Linked DNA regions of Lichenicola cladoniae. The protein of the gene in region 1 interacts with the protein of each later gene in a pairwise test. Links are inferred from orthologs where the notes say so. Each region holds a gene or a part of one and is shown in the gene's direction. Other genes may lie near its edges.

Region 1 (3,864 bases):
CCTCGTGCGCGCTGCTGACCGCGGCGCCCAGCGCGTCCACATCCTCGATCGGGCTGTCGACGATCGCCAGCACCAGGTCGAGATCATGGATCATCAGGTCCAGGATCACCGAGACGTCGGTGCCGCGCGGCTTGAACGGCGCGATCCGGGTCGCCTCGATATAGAGTGGCCGGGTGATGCGCTGGGTGATCGCCTTGTGCTCGGCGGAGTAGCGCAGCAGATGCCCGACCTGCAGCACCCGGCCCGCCTGCCCGGCGAGGGCGATCAGCCGGTCGGCCTGATCCAGGGTCGAGGCGATCGGCTTCTCGATCAGCACGTGCCGTCCGGCCCGCAATGCCGCCTCGGCCAGCGCGAAATGGGCTTCCGCCGGCGCCGCGACGATCACCGCGTCGCAGGACGCCAGCAGATCGTCCAAACCGAGTGCGGGTGCGCCGCCGGCCTCGCGTCCGACCGAGGCTGCCCGCGCCTGGTCCGGGTCGTGCACCCCCGCCAGCACCGACCGCGCCGACGCTGCCACCTTGAGTGCATGGAACCGGCCGAAATGTCCCGCGCCGACAATGCCGATGCGCAGGAGAGGTCCGGTCGCCGGTCCCGCCGGTGCCTTGGAACGTGCCATGCCTGCTCCCTGCCGTTCCGTCATTGTCCGGGCCGAAACGTCGTCGGCTGCATCAGGTGCAGTGTCAAGCGCGGGGCGGCCCGGTCATTGCGGCAGACCCGGAGCAAGCGGGGTTCCGGAACATCTAGGAATTTCCGACAGGGTTGGCGACCGGTGCTCCGATGACGGCGCCCGTGATGCGAGCTCCACAAGCACCCGGTGGCACCAGCAATGCGGCGGCATGCAGCGTGTCCGTGTCGCTCGATCGTGAAACGGAACGAGCACCTCGACATCCTGCGGACCAATCCCGGCCCCACCCCGGCGCCCGTGGTTGCATCCTGAAGGTCCGCCCGGCATGTTCCCGCCGATCTCGCCCGCACGCGCCCGGGGCGGGACCAGGAGAGGTCGGCCCGCTTGCCATGATGTACTATAGCCGCCTCAAGATGGGCTCCGTTCTGGCCGTCTGCCTGATCGGCCTGCTGCTCTGCCTGCCGAACGTCTTCCGGATGCCGGGTGCCAACCTCCCCTGGCGCCAGATCCATCTCGGCCTCGACCTGCGCGGCGGGTCCTACCTGCTGATGCGGGTCGACCTCGACACGCTGGCGCGCGGACGCCTGGAAACCCTGACCGACGGTGTCCGGCAGTCGTTGCTGAAGGCCGGCCTCGGCTATCGCAACCTGGTGGCCGACCCGAAGCTGGGCGCCGTGACCTTCACGCCACGCAGCCCCGCCGAGCATGATCGCGACCTCGCAATCCTGGCCGACCTGCCGGCGGCGACCCCCAATGAGTTCGCCATTTCGACGCTGGCGGACGGCCGCATCGCGGTGACCTTGTCGCCTGGTGCGCTCCGCACCCGCGCCAGCGACGCCGTCGCCCAGTCGATCGAGATCGTGCGGCGGCGAATCGATGCCACCGGCGCCGTCGACCCAGAAATCACCCGCCAGGGCGACGACCGCATCGTCGTCCAGCTGCCCGGAATCAGCGACCCGAACCGCATCAAGCAGCTGCTCGGCACCACCGCCAAGATGACCTTCCATCTGGTCGCCGAGGGTGTGAGCCCCGGCGGCGCGGCGCCACCCGGCGTCGACATGCTGCCGATGCAGGACGATCCCAAACAATTGGTGCCGGTGATGCACCATGTGGATGTGGACGGCGCCGATCTCACCAACGCGCGCGCCGGCCAGGACAACCAGAGCGGCCAGTGGGCGATCGACTTCACCCTCGACAGCGTCGGCACCCGGCAGTTCGCCGAAGTGACCCGCGACAATCTCGGCAAGCCGTTCGCCATCGTGCTGGACAACAAGGTGATCACCGCCCCGGTGATCCGCGGCGTCATCCCGAGCGGCAACGGCCAGATCACCGGCAACTACACCGCCCAGTCCGCCACCGACCTCGCCCTGCTGTTGCGTGCCGGCGCGCTGCCCGCGCCGCTCGAGGTGATCGAGCAGCGCAGCATCGGACCAACGCTCGGGGCAGACTCGATCCGGGCCGGCGCCATCAGCCTGGGGATCGGCTTCCTGCTGGTGGTCGGCTTCATGGCGGTGTTCTATGGGCTGTTCGGCTGGTATGCGAACCTCGCCCTGGTCGCCAACCTGATCCTGATCGTGGCCGTACTGTCGCTGTTCCAGGCGACCCTGACGCTGCCCGGCATGGCCGGCATGCTGCTCACTCTCGGCATGGCGGTGGACGCCAACATCCTGATCAACGAGCGCATCCGCGAGGAGGTCCAGCGCGGACGCACCCCGCTCGCCGCGATGCAGGCAGGCTTCGAGCGCGCCACCTCGACCATCGTCGACAGCAACGCGACCGCGCTCCTGGCGCACGTCATGCTGTTCGTGTTCGGCACCGGCCCGGTGCGCGGGTTCGCGCTCACCATCACCATCGGCATCGTCACCACGCTGTTCACCACGCTGCTGCTGTCGCGCATGCTGATGGTCCGCTGGTATGCGACGACCCGCCCCACCATCCTGCCGGTCTAGGCTCTCGCCCATGTCCAATTCGACCTCGGCCCTGCTTCGTCCGCGCTTCCGCTTCGTCAAGGACGGCACCCGCATCAAGTTCATGCGCGGCCGCTTCCTGGGGCTCGCGGTCTCGGCGTTCCTGTCGGCGGCGTCGGTGGGGCTGTTCTTCTATCCCGGGCTGTCGCTCGGCATCGACTTCAAGGGCGGCATTGTCGTCGAGGCGCGCACTCAGGGACCGGCCGATTTCGCCAAGATCCGCGCCGGGCTCGCGGCACAGCACGTCACCAATGCCGGCCTGCAACGGTTCGGCAGTGCCGACGACGTGCTGATCCGCCTCGATGCGCCCGCAGGCAAGGATGCCGGTTCCGAGGCAGCGACCCAGTCGCTGGTCGACAAGGTTCGCGCCGGCGTCAGCCAGGCCCAGCCGGGGACGCAGATCCTGCGCGCCGACGCGGTCGGCGCGTCGGTGTCGTCGGAGCTGTTCCGCAACGGATTGCTGGCGCTCGGGATCAGCCTGCTGATGATCCTGGCCTATATCTGGTTTCGCTTCGAATGGGAGTTCGCGGTCAGCGCCGTGGCGACGCTGGTGCTCGACATCACCAAGACCATCGGCTTCCTGGCAATCACCCGGTTCGAGTTCGACCTGGTGATGGTGGCGGCGATCCTGACCGTCCTCGGCTACTCCACCAACGACAAGGTCGTGGTCTATGACCGGGTGCGGGAGAATCTTCGCAAGTATCGCACCATGCCGCTGCGCGAGCTGATCGACCTGTCGATCAACGAGACCCTGAACCGGACGCTCGGCACGTCATCCACCGTGTTCCTGGCCGCGTTGCCACTGGCCCTGTTCGGCGGCCACACCCTGGCCGGCTTTGCCTGGGTGATGCTGTTCGGCATTGTCGTCGGCACCTCGTCCTCGATCTTCATCGCCGCCCCGATCCTGCTGCTGCTGGGCGAGAAGCGGCTGCGTCGCGACGCGCAGAAGCCGGCCCCGCCCCGCGCCAAGGCGAAATAGCCGGTCGTTCCCGGGTCGCTGCCGCCTCCGAAGTCGGCGCCGACAAGCCGCTCGCCTTATTGCACCGCTGGGGCTACCGGCATTGCCGGGTCCGGCTTCAGGTCGTTCGCACCGGTGAAATCGACCAGCGTCTGCAGCGCCCGCTCGGCCTGCATGTTGCGCTCGTCGCCAGGCTCCAGCTGGGCCGTCACCACTGCCATCAGTGCCGCGTGATCATATTGCACGAGCTGCGCGATCTCGGCCGGCCCGGCGCGTCCGGAATGGCCGTAGCTTAGGGCCATGCCGCGGGCGAT
Region 2 (3,557 bases), 1.9 Mb from region 1 along the record:
TCGATGTCACGCTGCCGGCGTTCCCCGAGGTGCCGGGCCTGATCCATCCGTTGAGCCGGACCATCGAGGAGATGGTGGCGATTTTCGGCGCGATGGGGTTCTCGGTGGCCGAGGGGCCGGACATCGAGACCGAGTGGCATAATTTCTCGGCGCTCAACACGCCGGCGCATCATCCGGCACGCACCGACCACGACACCTTCTACCTGCCGTCGCTGGCGGGCGAGGGGCCGGCGAGCCGGGTGCTGCGCACGCAGACGTCGGGCGTGCAGATCCGGACGATGCTGTCGTCCCCGCCTCCAATCCGCATCATCGTGCCGGGCCGCACCTATCGTGCCGACCACGACGCAACGCATTCGCCGATGTTCCACCAGTGCGAAGGCCTGGTGATCGGGCCGGCGACGGGTGAAGGCGCGATCACGCTCGGCCATCTGAAAGGCACGGTGATCGAGTTCCTGCGCGCGTTCTTCGGGCAGCCGTCGCTGCCGGTGCGGTTCCGCGCATCGTATTTCCCTTTCACCGAGCCCTCGATGGAGGTCGATATCGGCTGGAGCCGCCGTACCGGCGAGATCGGCGGCGGCGCGGACTGGCTGGAGGTGCTGGGCTCGGGAATGGTGCATCCGCGGGTGCTGGCCAACTGTGGGCTCGACCCACGCGAGTGGCAGGGGTTTGCGTTCGGGATGGGGATCGAGCGCCTGACCATGCTCAAGCACGGTATTCCGGACCTGCGCTCGCTGTATGAGAGCGACCTGCGCTGGCTGCGTCACTATGGCTCGAGTCCGCTGGCTCCCTCGATGCTGCATGAGGGGATCTGAGTCATGAAGTTCACCCTGTCCTGGCTGCGCGACCATCTCGACACCGAGGCCACGCTCGACGAACTGACCGCCCGGCTGAACCAGATCGGCCTCGAGGTCGAAGGCGTCGAGAACCGTGGCGCCGCACTGGCACCGTTCCGCACCGCGCGCATCCTGTCCACCGAGCAGCATCCGAATGCGGACCGCCTGCGCGTGTGCATGGTCGATGTCGGACTGGAGGATGGCGCCAATGCGCCGGTGCAGGTGGTGTGCGGCGCACCGAACGCACGGGCCGGAATCTCGGTAATTTTCGCAAGCCCCGGTACGTTCATTCCCGGCAGCGAGATCACCATCAAGGCCGGCGAGATCCGCGGCCAGAAGAGCGACGGCATGCTGTGCTCGTTGCGCGAACTGGGCCTCGGCACCGAGCATGACGGCATCGCCGAGCTGCCCGAGAACACCACGCCGGGCCAGTCCTATGCCAACTTCGCCGGCCTCGACGATCCGGTGATCGAGATCGCCATCACCCCGAACCGCGGCGACGCGCTGGCTGTGCGTGGCGTCGCCCGCGACCTGGCGGCGGCGGGGATGGGACATTTGCGGCCCTGGCTGGCGCAGACGGTGGAGGGCACGTTCGACAGCCCGATCGTCTGGGAGAACGCCTTCCCAGAGGCCTGCCCGTACGTGCTCGGCCGCACCATCCGCGGCGTGACCAACGGGCCGAGCCCGGCCTGGCTGCAGGAGCGGCTGATCGCCGTCGGCCTGCGTCCGATCAGCGCGCTGGTCGACGTGACCAATTTCTTCGCACTCGATCTCGGGCGTCCCCTGCATGTGTTCGACGCCGACACGGTGTCGGGCGGCGTGCTGACGATCCGTCGTGGCGAGAACGACAGCCTGGTGGCGCTGGATGGCCGGACCTACGCGGCCGACGCCGAGGATTGCGTGATCGCGGATGCCGCCGGAGTGCAATCGTTCGCCGGGTTGATGGGCGGCGGCGCCACCGGGGCGTCGGACACCACCACCTCCGTGTTCGTCGAGTGCGCGCTGTTCGAGCCGGTCCGGATCGCCTTGTCCGGGCGCCGGCATGGGCTGAACAGCGACGCGCGCCAGCGGTTCGAACGCGGGATCGACCCGGCGCTGCCGGTGGCGGCCCTCGAGGCGGCCACCCGCATGATCATCGAGCTGTGCGGCGGCGAGGCCAGCGAAGTGGTGTGGGCCGGCGAGGAACCGGACTGGCGGCGCGAGGCGGCGCTGCGCTTCTCGCGGATCGCGGAACTGGGCGGGCTGGACGTGGAACCCGACCTGGCGGTGCGCTCGCTGGAAGCACTCGGGTTCGCGCTACGATCGCGCGACGAGACCCGGGCGGTGTTCGATGTCCCTTCGTGGCGCAACGACATCGCGGCACCGATCACGCTGGCGCCGCAGCCGGGCTCGACCCGCGACGAGGCGGCGGCGATCGCCGGCGTGGCGGCGGTCGAGGCGGAATGCGACCTGATCGAGGAGGTGCTGCGCCTGCGTGGGCTCGATGCCGTGCCGCCGGTGACGCTGCCCTTGCTGGGTGCTGTACCGCTGCCGTCGCTCTCGCCGCGGCAGGTGCGCGGCGCCATCGCGCGCCGTGTACTGGCATCGCGGGGAATGGCCGAATGCATCGGCTTCAGCTTCACCGCACGGTCGCATGCGGCACGGTTCGGCGGCGTGCCCGACAGCCTGCACTTGCTCAACCCGATCGCCGCCGACCTCGACCAGATGCGGCCGACCCCGCTGGCGACGCTGGTGCAGGCGGCTGCACGCAATACCGCACGAGGCCTGACCGACCTGTCGTTGTTCGAGATCGGCGCCGGCTTCGAGGAGAGCGGGCTCGGCCTGGACGGGCAGCGCCTGATCGCATCCGGCCTGCGCGCCGGCCGCACACCCCGCCATCCCGGTCGTCCGGCGCAGGATGTTTCGGTGTGGGACGCCAAGGCGGACGCAACGGCTTTGCTGGCGGCACTCGGGGTACCGTCCGAAGCGGTGTCGGTCACGGCCGATGCGCCGGCGCATTATCATCCGGGCCGGTCCGGCGTGCTGCGCCAGGGCCCGAAGATCGTGCTCGGCTATTTCGGGCAACTGCATCCAGGCCTGTGGCAGGCACTCGGCCAGGGCGGCACGGCGATCGGGTTCGAGCTGTTCCTGGATGCGGTCGCCGATCCGAAGCGTCGTCGCAAGGGCGCCCCGGATCTGCCGTCGCTGCAGCCGGTGCGTCGCGATTTCGCCTTCCTGGCGGAGAGCCGGGTGACGGCGGAAGCTTTGCTGCGGGCAGCCCGCGGTGCGGAACGGACGTTGATCGCCGGGGTGAGCCTGTTCGATGTTTACGAAGGCGAGAAGGTGCCGGACGGCATGAAGTCGCTGGCGATCGAGGTGGTGTTCCAGCCGCGCGATCGCACGCCAACCGACGCGGAGCTTGAGGCGGCTTCGGCCAAGGTGGTCGCCGCGGTGACCAAGGCGACCGGCGCCACATTGCGAACCTGATGCGGGTTTAACGGGTGCACCCTGAACGAGGATATCGTCCCGAATTCGAGGGCGCAGAGGAATTACGATGACCCGTCGCATGACGACGGCGCTTCTGCTTCTGCTGGGCTCGGCCTCGGCAGGGATGGCCGCGCCACGCTATCAGGTTGGCCACGCCGTCTATGGCTGCGTCGATCCGCGCGCGACCACTGCGCTGAGCGCCCATGCCGACGCGGCGCAGGCGCGCTGGGGCCTTCGCGTGCGTCGCCGCGGCCGCTG

The links.
Region 2: the proteins of secD (region 1) and pheT interact in binary tests that used the Escherichia coli proteins (3 or more experiments, as listed by UniProt). The link is inferred for Lichenicola cladoniae from one-to-one orthologs.

Annotation. Positions count from the first base shown.
Region 1 is NZ_CP053708.1:1,552,086-1,555,949, reverse strand. Bases 359-3,294 are described here. They hold secD (protein translocase subunit SecD), read left to right. Parts: upstream 359-1,014; coding sequence 1,015-2,574; downstream 2,575-3,294. Other genes in these bases: secF (protein translocase subunit SecF), read left to right, coding at 2,585-3,294; HN018_RS07220 (Gfo/Idh/MocA family protein), read right to left, coding at 359-616. In the rest of the region: more of HN018_RS07220, read right to left, coding at 1-358; more of secF, read left to right, coding at 3,295-3,571; HN018_RS07205 (hypothetical protein), read right to left, coding at 3,628-3,864. UniProt on the Escherichia coli protein: Part of the Sec protein translocase complex. Interacts with the SecYEG preprotein conducting channel. SecDF uses the proton motive force (PMF) to complete protein translocation after the ATP-dependent function of SecA.
Region 2 is NZ_CP053708.1:3,411,170-3,414,726, reverse strand. The notes cover bases 465-3,557. They hold pheT (phenylalanine--tRNA ligase subunit beta), read left to right. Parts: upstream 465-815; coding sequence 816-3,299; downstream 3,300-3,557. Other genes in these bases: HN018_RS15495 (restriction endonuclease), read left to right, coding at 3,367-3,557; pheS (phenylalanine--tRNA ligase subunit alpha), read left to right, coding at 465-812. Also shown: more of pheS, read left to right, coding at 1-464.